DNA from 4 places in the Paenibacillus sp. FSL R7-0128 genome. Region 1 is predicted to be linked to each of the others. Evidence: predicted binding sites of a transcription regulator. Region 1 holds the regulator's gene; each other region holds the start of a gene.

The links. The regulator LexA, encoded in region 1, represses DNA repair genes until DNA is damaged. The targets are predictions, from matches to a motif close to CGAACATATGTTCG.
Region 2: recA (recombinase RecA) is a predicted target of LexA. The motif match lies at 1,192-1,205, and genes of this name have one in related genera.
Region 3: NST26_RS00520 (putative DNA modification/repair radical SAM protein) is a predicted target of LexA. The motif match lies at 2,145-2,158, and genes of this name have one in related genera.
Region 4: NST26_RS23640 (ImmA/IrrE family metallo-endopeptidase) is a predicted target of LexA. The motif match lies at 939-952, and genes of this name have one in related genera.

The regions. Positions count from the first base shown of each region.
Region 1 is NZ_JBBOCD010000001.1:4,253,565-4,257,338, reverse strand. Features, by position in the region: gene NST26_RS17600 (hypothetical protein) at 1-141, shown strand, start outside; gene NST26_RS17595 (hypothetical protein) at 233-454, shown strand; gene NST26_RS17590 (hypothetical protein) at 569-787, shown strand; gene NST26_RS17585 (L,D-transpeptidase) at 867-1,205, opposite strand; gene lexA (transcriptional repressor LexA) at 1,394-2,020, opposite strand; gene NST26_RS17575 (LysM peptidoglycan-binding domain-containing protein) at 2,218-2,634, shown strand; gene NST26_RS17570 (DUF896 domain-containing protein) at 2,744-2,953, shown strand; gene NST26_RS17565 (hypothetical protein) at 3,001-3,528, shown strand; gene NST26_RS17560 (HAD family hydrolase) at 3,564-3,774, shown strand, end outside.
Region 2 is NZ_JBBOCD010000001.1:4,390,121-4,393,894, reverse strand. Features, by position in the region: gene NST26_RS18195 (competence/damage-inducible protein A) at 1-977, shown strand, start outside; gene recA (recombinase RecA) at 1,275-2,339, shown strand; gene NST26_RS18185 (regulatory protein RecX) at 2,455-3,192, shown strand; gene rny (ribonuclease Y) at 3,502-3,774, shown strand, end outside.
Region 3 is NZ_JBBOCD010000001.1:108,806-112,579, forward strand. Features, by position in the region: gene NST26_RS00515 (TIGR03915 family putative DNA repair protein) at 1-790, opposite strand, end outside; gene NST26_RS00520 (putative DNA modification/repair radical SAM protein) at 790-2,100, opposite strand; gene NST26_RS00525 (hypothetical protein) at 2,294-2,485, shown strand; gene NST26_RS00530 (glycoside hydrolase family 3 C-terminal domain-containing protein) at 2,766-3,774, shown strand, end outside.
Region 4 is NZ_JBBOCD010000001.1:5,616,834-5,620,607, reverse strand. Features, by position in the region: gene NST26_RS23650 (undecaprenyl-diphosphate phosphatase) at 1-108, shown strand, start outside; gene NST26_RS23645 (hypothetical protein) at 119-283, opposite strand; gene NST26_RS23640 (ImmA/IrrE family metallo-endopeptidase) at 376-918, opposite strand; gene NST26_RS23635 (YjfB family protein) at 1,062-1,238, opposite strand; gene NST26_RS23630 (hypothetical protein) at 1,408-1,563, shown strand; gene NST26_RS23625 (hypothetical protein) at 1,611-1,799, opposite strand; gene NST26_RS23620 (NucA/NucB deoxyribonuclease domain-containing protein) at 1,886-2,326, opposite strand; gene NST26_RS23615 (glycosyl hydrolase) at 2,489-3,774, shown strand, end outside.

The DNA.
Region 1 (3,774 bases):
TCTTTGACCGTGAGGGATAACTACATTTTGTTTTCTGTATTCAGTGTACCGGACCTTAAGAATACCAATTTTTTTACCCGGGATGGCGGGGCCACGAAGAAGTATATCGGATTGTTCAAAATCCTGTTTATTAAGCTGTAAATATGGTTTACATATTGTTCCATGACCCGGTATAATTGAATAGATTCGAGACGGAATCTTTAATATGGTTGTGGAACAAGGAGGAACGAAGTTGAATACGGCTTATAAAGTACTGTCCAGTGATGCTGATCTATTCGCTGCCGCACTGGCACAGGTACAGGTCTACGTCGTTCAGCTGGTTGATGGCAAACCGCATGTGATTGCTGATTATGCCGGACCTGTACAGAAATGGACACCGGAGTACATTGTGCTGGCCGGAATGACTTATAGACGCGATGAATTTGAATTCCGGGTACGATTGAACAAAAAGTAAGCAGATTCGCTGCCCACTACCTGCAGCTCTAACTAACATTACTGCCGAATCACACAATCTTTGGAGCCATTTTTGGCATCTCTTATACTATCCAAGTGTAAAAGAGGTGTAAAGATGAGCCAAAGAGAACGTAATCGGATTCGCAGAGCCATTAATGTCCTGCTGACACAGCGGGCAATTCTGCTGGAGAGACTGGAAGAAATCAATGAGAATCTGCGCAGAGTGCCTAGAGGTTCGCGGGCCAGAAGAGAACTGCTGGCAGCCAGAGAATCGATCCGCGAGGCCATCCGTTTGAATACGGTGGCTATCCGTCTGTTGAGAAGTGTGCTGTAGTCTGTATCCGCTCTAATTCATATGAATCACAAAAACCCTTGGGACGCAATCTGGCGTCTCAAGGGTTTTTGCGACGTTCCTATTCCCGGATGGTGACACGGGTACCTATGGGAACGAGGGCGGCTAGAGCCAGAACATCTGCGTTATACATACGAATACAGCCGTGTGAGACCATGTGGCCGATGGAGGATGGGTCATTGGTTCCGTGGATGCCGTAATGCGGCTTGGACAGTCCCATCCAGAAGGCACCGAACGGACCGCCCGGATTGGGCTGTTTGTTAATGATGGTGTATTCGCCTACAGGCGAGACGGTTAACATTTTGCCGATGCCGACAGGGAAGCCTCTGGTGACAACGTCATTATCCAGCAGGTACAGCATGCGCTGTGACAGATCGACGATAATTCGGTAATTGGGCATACAGATCAGCACTCCTTTGTAACAGGATATGTGCGGAGCTAGACAGCGGTTCGCAGAAAAAATGGCCAAAAAGCCGAATGCGAACAAATGTTTGCATTCAGTTTTTTGGCCACTACACGAAGTAAAATGAACATAAAACAGGCTGCTTCGCATGGTGCGGAGCAGCCTGTTCTTAAGCGGGGAGTAGATTAGTGGATATCGCGGAATAATCCGATGACCCGGCCCAAAATCGTAACGCGGTTGAGGCGGAGAGGCTCGTACGCCGGATTCTCCGGCTGCAGCCTGATATGATCCCGTTCCTTGTAGAAGGTCTTGACAGTTGCTTCATCTTCTTCGGTCATCGCTACAACAATATCGCCGTTGTCGGCAGTCTGCTGCTGGCGCACGATGACATAATCCCCGTTCATAATTCCGGCATCCACCATACTGTCACCAAGAACAGATAGCATAAATACCTTGTTATCGCCTACATAATGAGCAGGCAATGGGAAGTAATCCTCAATATTCTCTGTAGCTGTAATAGGAACACCAGCTGTAACCTTACCCACGACCGGGATGCGGGTAACGGTCTGGACAAATTGATGCACATTCTCTGAATCTTCCTGGCCGAGTAATTCAATGGCACGTGGCTTCGTTGGATCACGCCGGATCAGGCCCTTCTTCTCAAGCCGGTCCAAGTGACCATGCACGGTAGAGCTGGAGGCCAGGCCGACAGCCTCGCCAATCTCGCGGACGGACGGAGGATAACCCTTGCTGCGGACTTCATTACGTATAAATTCCAGGATCGCCAGCTGACGACTAGAAATCTTTGACATCGGTATCAACCCCATATACTATGTTTGGGAAAATTATAACATAGAACTTCCGTTCGTACAAACATAAGTTCTAAAATGAGGAAAATAAGAGAATGAAAATAAAGAGAACAAATGTTCCGAAAAAACTATTGATCGAAACACATGTTCGTGTTATATTATTTTCGAAAGCAAGAACATGTGTTTGGAGGATGATGATCATGTTAAAGTATAGTACATACAACAGTATCTACAATAATGAGGATATCAAGGTGTCCGCTCCCGGTAATCCAACTGCTCATAGTTATGTAACCAAGATCAAGGACGGGATTCTTCATAGTCTCGCTGCGCTCTCATCACTATTCCGTCAGGTCAGCCTGATGAAGCTGGTTCTGGTGCTGATGCTTGTTATTTCGGGATTCACTGTGGTGGGGAATGTTTTTGCCGGTTCGGTCTCGTCGATGAAGCCGGATAAGCGGATCGTAGTCGAACGCGGAGATACCTTATGGAGTATTGCGTTAAGCAACAAGCCTGAGGACATGAAGACTGCCGTATATATAGAAGGAATAATGAAGACGAATCATTTGGAGAACAGCGGCATTAAGGCCGGAGATATTCTGACTTTACCTTTATACTGAAGGAATATGTCAGACTAATGATCGACTGTGAGAGCTTTCAGGGGGTAGACCTTGACAAGCTCTTTTTCTCATGGCAAAGTTAAAATGAATTTAGAGGGAGGGAAACGTATTGAATATTGACGAATTGGTCGCACGCATCAATGAATTGGCACGCAAAGCTAAGAACGGCGGCCTGAATGACGAGGAACTGGCTGAACGTGCCAAGCTCCGCGAGATGTACCTGGGGAATATCCGCACTAACTTTCGGGCCCAGCTTGATACCATCGAAATTGTGGACAATCCGGAGCATGAAGAAGGCAATAACGGACTTAAGCATTAGCCTGTTGCCTTTTCATAGATAATACAGGATGACTAGGGGGAACTTACATGGCCCGTTCTTGGGAAAGAATGGTTCAACGCAACACGAAGCAAATTAACCAGCAAAGAAAGAAGCAGGGGAAGGACTCCATTTACACTTCCAGCACTAAGACTGCCGCTAAAAGCATCGATATTTTCAAAGGCCGCAATATCGTATTCCCCGTTGTACTGATGCTGCTCGGTATCATGTTCTGGGTGGTCGGCTCGATTGACGAAGCCAAAGGAAGCGGGATTCTGGCCAACTGGCTGGGTGTAGTGCTGTACTTCCTGCTCGCTGCGCTGCTGTTCTTCCGCCGTCCGTTCCTTAAGGTTGAGCGTGCGCGTATCTCTACTATTAAATACAACCGCGAACGCTTCCTGGCTGCGGCGGATATTGAGAAGATCACTTTATCGCGCAGTGTAGTTACCATTAAGTATAAGGGTAAGCGCAAGCAGTGGATTTTCTCCAAGCTGATTAACCGTTATGACACCGCTGCGATGGGGGAACGCCTGGAGCAGTTCGCCAAGAACAACAACATTGAGGTCGTGCACGAATAGGAAGACAGACCAGCATATAGGGAGTGGGAGAACAAATGCCGATTACCGCCGTACTATTTGACCTTGACGATACTCTGCTGTGGGATGACCGCAGTGTGGAAGAAGCTTTCCGCCATGCTTGTGAGGCTGCTGGAGATTCCGTTGATCCCGGGGAGCTGGAAGCTGCTGTACGCAGGGAAGCCCGTACACTGTACGAATCCTATGAGACGTATCCGTTCACGAAGCTGATCGGTATTAACCCGTATG
Region 2 (3,774 bases), 140 kb from region 1:
ACCGCAAGATTGTAATGACTGAGAATAACCGCAAGCAGGCGCTTGTCATTGAAGGGACGACTCCTCTGTCCAATGATACCGGCCTTGCGGTAGGGATTGCTTTTGCAGAAGAAGACAAATATTATATCGTGCTGCCCGGCCCGCCCCGGGAGATGAAGCCGATGTTCACGGATAAGGCCAAGCCATGGCTTCAACAGCATGCACTTACTGGTGAAATGCCGCTCTACTCGAAGATGCTGAAGTTCGCCGGGATTGGCGAGTCGCTGCTGGAGGACAAGCTGATTGAGCTGATCCGCAGCCAGAGCGATCCAACGATTGCCCCGTATGCGAAGGAAGGCGAAGTGACCGTGCGCATCTCCACCAAGGCGCCGTCCGAGCGGGAAGCTATGGTCAAGCTCGATGCTCTGGAGAAAACGATTGCGGACATTCTTCCGGAGAATCTGTATGCTAACATCGATGTGCCGCTGGAGCAGCTGATTGTGGACTGGATGGCGGATGCGGGACTCACTCTGAGTGCTGCCGAGAGCTGTACAGGCGGTCTGCTGATGGAGAGCATTACGAATATTCCGGGCAGCGCCTCCATGTTTGCCGGAGGGATCGTGTGTTATTCCAATGATATTAAGAAGAAACTGCTGAATGTGCCTTCCGCCATGCTTGAAGGTCCGGATGCCCCGGGAGCGGTGAGCCGCGAGGTTGCGGAGGTACTGGCTGAGCAGGTGCGTATGATCGGTGACACGGACTTTGGCTTATCGGTTACCGGTGTAGCCGGACCGGGATATTCCGAGCGCAAGCCGGTGGGTCTTGTGTTCGTAGGAATGGCTGAGCGGGGCTGCAAGACAGAGGTATATGAGCTGAATCTGAAGGGCACCCGTGAGAACATCCGGCTGCGGACCGTCAAGGCGCTGCTGTACCGGTTGTGGCGCCGCCTGGAAGAACGCAAGGTTGCTACTCCGCTGGAAGGCTCGGCCTTGCAATAACTGTACGGGCCGGTATATAATTCATGTATACGGAAGAACCGTGGCTTGAGCGATCATGCTGCGGTTTTTTGTTTTATATTAGGTATAATAAATTATCCTTTGGCTGTTCCTATTAACGTAAGAAGCGGAAGAGAAGCACCTGCTGAGTTTTGCATCCGGAAGGAGGTATGTATCTTACAATAAAAGGGAGTATTATCCCCGGGAGCAAAAAAAACGAATGTATGTTCTAAAAAAGACTTGGCAAGCCCTTCAAAACACGTTATGATAATACTATAAACAGTGAAGGAAGTGGTCTGATTGTCAGATCGTCGTGCAGCGCTTGATATGGCGCTTCGTCAAATAGAAAAACAATTCGGTAAAGGTTCGGTAATGAAACTGGGAGAATCCACTCACATGAAAGTGGAAGTTGTACCTAGCGGATCTTTGGCACTTGATATTGCACTAGGTATTGGCGGACTTCCCAAAGGACGTATTATTGAAGTATATGGACCGGAATCTTCCGGTAAGACGACGGTTGCACTTCATGCGATCGCTGAAGTACAGAAGCAGGGCGGACAAGCTGCCTTCATCGATGCTGAGCATGCGCTTGATCCCAAGTATGCCAAGGCGCTTGGCGTTAACATTGATGAACTGCTGCTGTCCCAGCCTGATACGGGTGAACAGGCCCTGGAAATCGCTGAAGCGCTTGTACGCAGCGGAGCAGTAGACATCATTGTAGTTGACTCTGTAGCAGCACTTGTGCCGAAGGCAGAAATTGAAGGCGACATGGGTGATTCCCACGTAGGCTTGCAGGCCCGTCTGATGTCCCAGGCCTTGCGGAAGCTGTCTGGTGCCATTAACAAATCCAACACTATTGCGATCTTCATCAACCAGCTTCGTGAGAAGATCGGCGTAATGTTCGGTAACCCTGAGACCACTCCGGGTGGGCGCGCTCTGAAGTTCTACTCCTCTGTCCGTCTGGATGTGCGCCGGGTAGAGAGTATCAAGATGGGTAACGATGTCGTGGGTAACCGCACGAAGATCAAGGTTGTGAAGAACAAGGTAGCGCCTCCGTTCAAGCAAGCGGATGTAGATATCATGTACGGCGAAGGAATCTCCAGAGAGGGAAGCCTTGTGGATATCGGTACGGAGATGGATATTGTCAACAAGAGCGGTGCCTGGTATTCCTATGAAGGCGAACGTCTGGGTCAAGGACGGGAGAATTCTAAGCAGTTCCTGAAGGAACATCAGGATATTGCTCTGCTGATCGAGAACAAGATCCGTGAGGCAAGTAATCTCACGACTCTGGTAGAGCCACCATCTGAAGCGGCTGTGGCTGCGGAGCAAGAGGAAGAAGAGAAGCTGCTGCTTGAGATTGAGTAATTAAGTACTCCTCTACTTCTAATTGAATAATGAAGTCAAGATGGATAGGCGCCCTGTGAAGATATAACAGGGTGCCTTTTCGTAAATATTTCAGCTTAAGTAGGTGAATGGCAGGATGGTTATACAATTGGATGAGGAATTCGAAGAACAGGATGAGCAGCAGGTGCTGGCGGATTTCCCGGCAGATCAAGAGCTGGTAATTACAAAGGTAGAGCGGCTTAAGAAGTCTAATTATCGTTATCTAATCCATTTCGGAGACTACAACATGACTGTTCATGAAGATGTCATGATTAAATACCGGATGATTACCGGGAGTGCTTTTGTAAAAGCGGATCTGGAGGATATCGTTGCCGCAGACGAGCGCCAGCGGGCGTATGTGGAGGGGCTTAGGTATCTGGAACGCAAGCCCAGAACCGCACAGGAGATGGCCCGCCGTTTAAGGGAGAAGGAAATAGGGGAGACTGTTATTGCCGAAGTTCTGCTCCGCCTGCAGGAGGAACGTCTGCTAGATGATCCCTTGTACGCCAAGCAGTGGGCGGAGCAGCGGATTGTGAATCAGCGTAAGGGCAAGATGTGGATCCGGCAGGAGCTGCGGGAGAAAGGGATTGATATGTCGCTGATTGCGGAAGCGCTGGATGAGATCACACCCGAGCAGGAGCAGGAGAGCGCGCTGCAGACCGGACGGAAGAAATGGAATACGATCCGGGGAGATGTGAACGACAAACGCCGGAAGACAGGGGCGTTCCTGATGCGCCGGGGATTCTCAGGAGAAATGGTGCGCCAGGTGATCGGGATTCTGCGGGATGAGCAGGATTCTGGGGGGGAAGAAGAGGAGTTTTACTTCCCGGATTGATTCTCTTGACTTTATTACGGTTATCGACTCTCTTGACAAGGTCTTTTTATAAATAATAAAATATAACATGAATCGGCATAAACTAAGAATCCTTTTTCCTTCCCAAAAAGCAGACTCTTATGTTCCGGTTCGCGTACAACTCATATGAAATGTAATCGCCGGATAAGGCGGGCAATGTGCATGTGCAGCATGTGCAGTATGGCAATCGGTGTATTACCGGTTTTTTGTATGGTGATGAACGGATAGTTTAACAACTGCACAAATACCCAAGGGAAGATCCTTGGAGGATATCAACGAGGAGGTGAACAGATGGATCCATTGATCTGGGTCATTGTCGTTCTCGTTGTAGCTGCAGCATTCTTTGGATTCGGTTATTTTATTCGTAAATCCCTTGCAGAAGCTAAGATTTCCAGCGCAGAGAAAGAAGCCGTAGTCATCGTGGAGAACGCGAAGAAAGAGGCGGAGGCGCTGAAGAAGGAAACGGTACTTGAGGCTAAGGACGAAGTTCATAGAATCCGTACCGAAGCTGAGAAAGAAACTCGTGAACGTCGGAATGAAATCCAACGGCAAGAGCGACGTTTG
Region 3 (3,774 bases), 4.1 Mb from region 1:
CCTTCTTCCGCTGCGCCGCGGTGAGTACAGGCACCCCGTTGCTGCCGTTCATCTCCACCATGTGCTTCCAGTATCGCTTCGGCATCTTCGAGGAACGCAGCCGGTCATTGCGGCGCTCCTTGATGCCGATGGCATGATAGAAGCCGGTCCATAAGCGGCGGTAAGATTCCTCCGTCTCATCCGGCTCAGGCGGGGTCCAACCGTTTAAAGGCACGATGGCCTCACGCCCGGGCTCATGAATCAGCGCAGCCCCATGGGTCTGATCGTAGATCATGAAGCTCTCCCCCTGGAACCGGTCACAGAAATGCTCCTGGATTACAGGCAGCACATAGCCCTGCGGTTCAATGACTGCGGCCATGACCGGGCCGTATACGGAGAAGCGAACGAAGCCCGTATACAGATGCGCTTCATGCCGGAGCTGCTGGACAGCCTTCATCAGCGTGTTAACGGTGTCATCCGCCAGCATATTCATCACCTTGCGGCCATGCCGGAAGCCGAGATACAGGAAGTTCAGCAGCAGCATTTCCTTCTCGGGAGCGCAGCTCCAGAAGCCCAGACGCACCAGCTCCTCGGCTTCGCGGCTGATCCGCAGCGGCAGGGACTTCAGTACCCGTGCGGCCTTGTCTTTGTCGGTCTCAATCCATTTCGCTTCCAGCAGCAGGCCTATTTCCCCGCCTTCAGCATGAATCGCCAGCGGTATCTCCTTCCAGGCATAGCTCTCAAATACACAGCACAGCAGACCCTCGAAGCTTCCGTCATAGGTGTACGCCAGTGCGGACGGCTTGAACATCAGGCCTTCGCCCCCTTGTTGAAGCTGTTCCAGTCCCCGGCGGCGGGCAAGGTGGAGAGGTTAAAGTCGTCGAACAGCGTGAGCTGCTCCACCTGCGGCTGCTGGAGAGCGAGCTGCTCCCCGGACATGAGTGAGCGAAGCAGCGTATGCTCGCTTACCTTCAGCCCCTCCAGCGGCTTATCCTTACAGGTGATGAAGAACTGGGCACGCTTGAGGACCACTCCCAGCTTCTTCAGCGCATGGAAATCGAGCGATCCGGCCCGTCTGGCCTTCACGATCCGCTGTGCGCTTCTAACGCCGATGCCGGGTACACGCAGCAGCATTTCGTACGGGGCGCGGTTGATCTCAACGGGGAATTGCTCCCGGTGGTTAACGGCCCAGCTGCATTTGGGGTCCAGCAGCGGGTTGAAGTTCGGCACGGCCTCATCCAATAATTCATTCGCCTTGAAGCCGTAGAAGCGCAGGAGCCAATCGGCTTGATAGAGCCGGTGTTCCCGCAGCAGAGGCGGCTTGGTGTCTAGAGCGGGCAGGAGGGAATCCTCTATTACAGGGGTATAGGCCGAGAAAAATACACGCTTGAGTGCGTATTTGCGGTATAAGCCCTCCGTCAGATTAAGGATCTGGTAATCGGTATCCGGCGTTGCCCCCACGATCATCTGGGTGCTCTGTCCAGCCGGAGCGAAGCGGGGTGCGTGATTATACCGGACGATATCGGAGCGGTTCTCCTTAATCCGGTTTGTGATCAGCCCCATCGGCTTCAGGATGGACACCTTGCTTTTATCGGGGGCGAGCCGTCCGAGACTCTCCTGCGAGGGCAGTTCAATGTTGACGCTCATGCGGTCGGCAAGCAGCCCAAGTCTGGACAGCAGGGCATCGTCTGCTCCGGGGATGGCTTTTACATGAATATAACCGTTGAAATGATAGACATTGCGCAGCAGCTCAAGCGCTGAGATCAGCTGTTCGGTGGTGTAGTCCGGATTGCGCATAATGCCTGAGCTAAGAAATAGTCCTTCTATATAATTGCGGCGGTAGAATTGCATGGTGATATCTGCGATCTCTTCGGGGGTGAAGGCAGCCCGGCGGATGGGGTTGGACTTGCGGTTGATGCAGTACGCACAATCATATACACAGCCGTTGGTCATTAACACCTTCAGCAGCGAAATACAGCGGCCGTCCGCCGCGAAGCTGTGGCAGATGCCCATCGCGGAGGTGTTGCCGAGCGCCCCGGCCTGGCCCTTGCGGTCGGAACCGCTTGAAGTGCACGCTACATCGTATTTGGCGGAAGCGGTCAGAATCTCTAGTTTCTCCATTACATCCACGGTCTCAATCCCCCTCATATGTGAGCATTATATACCGAACATACGTTCTTGTCAAAGGTATCCCCCCCTTCTTGGCCGCGTGTAAAATGTATGCGCATTCCGTCTTGTGCTATAATAGAAACTGATGGTTCATGGAATGAGGAATCATACGGTTATTGAAATCCGGGTTAGGAGTGTTGCTGAAGTGAGAGGATATAACATATGGCGGCCCATCATGCTGATTGCGGTTGCGCTGCTGACAAGACAGTTAGTGACAAGTATTTGCCTTATGTTCGGCATGTCGCAGGAATCGGCAGGCAGTGTAGCCATGCTGGGCATGATCGTTGCAGCTCTTATTATGTACAACCGCATGATGAAGGGCCGCCGCCGCAGATAAAATCAATAGAAGATCCGGCCGTATCTCTTCAGGCGGAGCGGATTGCATAGGAACAGGCTTGAGAGACGCCCGCACAGGTGTCTTTTTTATTAGAGGTGTCTTTTTAGCTAAAAAAATTTATGCAGACAGATGTGCATCCCGGTGATCCGGCAAGCGGTGCTTGAATAATCTGGCTGGAGCTTATATTCTTAGAAGGATATGCTATATGATGGACCATACAGATTCAAGGCAACGTATATTCCCTGCAGGGAGGGCGTTATCTATAGAATCAACCCACAGCATGGGAAATGAACATACAGGAGGAAACCAATTGAGTACACAGAACATTGGAGTGCCGTTAGAGGGTTTTGCAGAATTTAGCCGGACGGTAGCCGCAGAGGGTGCGGTACTGCTTAAGAATGAGGGACAGGTGCTTCCGCTGGGTAACGGTGAGAGCGTCGCTGTTTTTGGCAGAATACAGGTGAACTATTACCGCAGCGGTACAGGATCGGGCGGTAGCGTTCACGTTGCATATACGACGAATCTGCTGGATGGACTACGCAGCAAGAAGAACATTAGCGTGAATGAAGAGCTGGCTGCAGCCTACGAGGCTTGGATCGGGCTTAATCCGTTCGATGACGGCGGCAAGGTATGGGCTGCGGAGCCGTGGAACCAGAAGGAAATGCCGCTTACGGACGAGCTGGTGAAACAGGCAAGAAGCCAGTCAGCCAAAGCGGTTGTTGTCATTGGACGTACGGCGGGCGAGGATCAGGATAATGCCGATACCGCAGGCAGCTACCGGCTGACGGAAGATGAGAAGGCGATGCTTGTCTCGGTTACGGCTCATTTTGAACAGACGATTGTGGTGCTCAACGTATCCAACATTATTGATATGAGCTGGGTAAATGACGCCGCTTATGTGAACCCTATCTCTGCAGTGATCTATTCCTGGCATGGCGGCATGGAGGGCGGCCACGCGATCGCCGATGTTCTGGCCGGCGAGGTTACGCCAAGCGGCAAGCTGACGGACACCATCGCTTATTCCATTGAGGATTACCCGTCGACCCGCAACTACGGCAATGAGTTCAAGAACCTGTACGAGGAAGATATCTATGTGGGCTACCGTTATTTCGAGACCTTCTGTCCCGATAAGGTTCAGTATGAATTCGGCTACGGGATCTCTTACACGACCTTCAAGCTGGAGCCGGAGGAAGCGAAGCTGGTGAACCAGGCGGGCGAGCCGCAGATTGAAATCGGCGTCACCGTAACGAATACGGGAGCAGTATATGCCGGTAAAGAAGTAGTGCAGG
Region 4 (3,774 bases), 1.4 Mb from region 1:
ATTGCTGTAGTCACGTTCATCAAGCTGATCAAGCGGCTCCGCCTGGAGTGGTTCGCGCTGTACCGGTTCGTGTTAGCGGGGCTGTTCTATGTAATTGTTATACTGTAAAATCCTGCTCTCAGCCGTATTCCTTAGGCTCCTGCAGCAGGATGGAGAAGGTCTGGGTAACGTGGTCCACTTCAATCGTCTCGATACCCACAAAATCCGGAATTTCAGGATGAACGGCATCCACGCTATATTCAGGATGAGTCAGCAATAATTGAATGACTTTCAAGGCTTCCACGTTGATCTTGATCCCCTTTACAGTAGAATCTAACCCTGTTATAGAGGGGAATCTCCGCCCTCCGGGTCTATAGCGTATTATCCCCGCAGCGCTTAGCGAATATGTCTGTGGATGATATTTCTGTCTTCGTTACGTTCCATAACAGCCATTAATTGCCCCTGGAAAATCCGTCTCTGGATCTGGTCGATCCGCTGCAGCGCGAGGGGAACGGGAACCTGGAACGCTACAGCCAGCTCGGCAACGGCATCCTCACGAAGCTCGGGCAGCGTATTCGCGGAAATCATACTATAGGGCATGGAGGCATACAGAATGAACCGGTCGGATTCATCTCTCTGCGCCTGCGTGAACACTCCGGGCATAAGCGTAGACTTGCCGGCATGCCGCAGCAGATGACAGAGCTCGTGGAGGAATTCCAGCCGCTGCAGCTCGGGAGGGAGGCGGTTGTCGATGAACATACTGTACATTCCGGCCGCAGCCTCAATCGCCTTGCTTCTGACATCCAGATAGTGTACCCAGATATTGAGCTGCTTCGCTATGTAATCAATGGAGATATCGGCCGGCTTGCGGACGCCAATGCGCTGGTATAGATCCTCTGTCCATTTCTCCAAAGCGGTCATCTGATAATAGCCTTGCATAATCAATCACCCCATATATAAGATCGTATGTTCGTGTTATTGGCCAAAAGAAAAGCCCTTAAGGGCTAAGCAGCAGTTCAGCACGTACTCTTCAACGGCTGAAATATGGAACGGGTGTTCCTATGTATGTAAGCATAAAGGAATTACGCCCGAATATCAAGTGTTTTTCCCAAGGTGGGGTGCGTGGCCTGACTCAGCATCTGAACCATATCCTGGGCGCTGCTCTGCGCCTGCTCCTTGGCAAGGCTCATCACCTGCAGCCCTGCGGCCTGCTGTAAGGATGACTGGCTCATCACTACGGATAATGCAGCAATATCCATCCGGCATTCCTCCCTTCATTTGTTGTTAAGCTATTGCTTCATACTCTATATCGACTACTGGACGCCTGTCCGTTAGGTAAAAGGCATTTCTTTGCCAATTGGCCCATGCAACGGGGCGGAATTCCACATATTCTGTGCTGTATTCAATATTCAAGAGGAGGAATTAATTATGGGAGCAGAGTATGGTTGCGGTTGTGGAAATAACGTAGGTGGAGTGAATCAGGGACCTCCAATCGTTCCGGTAGTAAGCCCTTGGACTTCGACAGGTGCCATTCTGGTTCTGTTCATTCTGCTGGTTATCATCACTAAAGCCTGTTTGTTCTAGAACCGCCTATAGCCAGTGTAGCCCTGTCCGGCCTGTGCCGGATAGGGCTATTTCTTTTTCTTCTTATGAGCACGGACCGTTGGCCCGATCTGGCGTTTGATTCTGCCTGTAGCTGCATCGGTTTCAATAATATAGAGCTCCTTGACTGTTCCTGCAAGCGCGAACCATTCCTGTAAGGCTTCAGCTTCGGACATAGGGCCGTACAGCCGTTTGCCCCGATAACAGATATAGAACACTTCCGGCTCTCCATCTAAGTTATATTATCCCATTTCATTCTACGCTTTATCGCAGTGAAATTGAACAACATCCCCCACAGGCCGGCCTATTTGAAAATAAACTCCACACGCGTACCGTCTGCGAACGCCTCCAGCTGATTGCCGACCCAGCTTCCCGCTCCGCGGTTATCACTGGGTGTTATGTACTCAATATGCGCCCCGGCTCCGCCTTCATCACACATGGCCATCGGCCATTCATCCCGGTCATAGCCTTTCTTCGTGGGGACTCCCTTCAGAGACGCCTTGCGGTTCTCCTCCGCCTCCTTGCGGTTGATCGTGCAGATGGCCGACTCTCCCTTACGGATGGCCTTCTGGATGTGCCTCGCGGTCTCCGGGTAGCGGTCTGCCGGGAACTTCAGCTTCACGACCTCCGAAGGATTCGCAGAAGGGGTCTGCGGCAGCCATTGCCCGTTCTCCTCCAGCAGGTAGGCGGCAAGACTGAGCAGGGCGATAATGATGAGACTGATGATGGACTTTTTGGCTTTCATATCTGCTCCTTTGTAAGTGGGTATGGGTATAATGCCTATGCCCTGAATAGTATAGCGTAAGAATACCGGATTGCGACAGTCCGAATTCTGTGCATTTGCCGTGCTGAAGTTCCACAATTCGTCATAATATGTACAAACACAAGGAAAAGGATGGTGGAAAATGTGGAACAGCGCAACCTCAGGGACCTGCTGGATTCAGCCTCGCGGCTGATAGGTGATGTGCAGTGGCAAGCGGCTTTTCGCAAAATACAGATGTCTCCCGCTGACGCGGAGCTGGGGGCGCCTGCACGGAAGCTGCTGGAGACGCTGTACTGGCTGCAGGGCCAGGGAATGATCAGCGGTCAGCATGATTACCTGGAGAGCCCGGATGATATCAACAACAAGCTGAAGAATACCGCTGGCAGCTACGCCGGACTACACGGTTATGAGATGGGGCCGATCAGCGGCCAGACGGAGAAGCTTATCAGCAGCCAGCGGCAGGGAGTAACCGACAGTGCGATCCGCTGGCATAAGGCCGGGGGAATCGTAGCGATGACCTATCATGCCAACTTGCCGGGCAGTGCTCCGGCCTGGACGAATGTCTCCATGAGCCTCAGCGAAGCTAATTTCAGCAAGTACATCACAGCGGGAACGCCAGAGTATACGGCAATGATTGCGGAGCTCGATAAGGTAGCTGTTTTCCTGAAAAAGCTGGATGACGCCGGTGTCCCCGTACTCTGGAGACCTTACCACGAGATGAACGGCGGCTGGTTCTGGTGGGGCCAGAAATCCTCCTTCGTGACCCTCTGGGAGATCATGTTCCAGCGGTACACCGTCTATCATCAGCTGCACAATCTGCTGTGGGTATGGAGTCCGAATGCCAAGAACAAGAATAGTGAGGAGCCGGCGAAGTATTATCCGGGCAGCGGCAGAGTGGATGTGCTGGCAGCAGATATTTTCGAGGGGGATTACAAGGTAAGCCATCATGATACGCTGTGGGACCTGGGGCGCGGCAAGCTGATCGCCATCGGCGAGAACGGGGAGCTTCCTCCGCCAGCTGTGCTGGCAGGCACGCAGAACAAATGGAGCTACCAGATGACCTGGGGCAAGATGCTGTACGAGCGCAATAAGGATGCAGTAATTCAGGCTTTTATGAAGAATAGTGCCGTGTTCTCCAGAGATGATTATTCGGCCAAGGCGGCGGCGTATGCTTCTTCAGGAGGGGTACTCCCTAAGCCGGGCCTCTATGGGCAGTATTATAACAATATTACACTTAGCGGCACGCCTGCCCTCACCCGGACAGATGCCAATATTAACTTCGTCTGGAGGCAGGCGGCGCCTGATCCGGCCGTTCACGCAGATCTGTTCTCCGTACGCTGGAGCGGTCGAATAAGCGCTGCCTACAGTGAGACCTATACGATCTACTCGTATTCAGATGACGGAATCCGGATATGGATCGACGGGAAGCT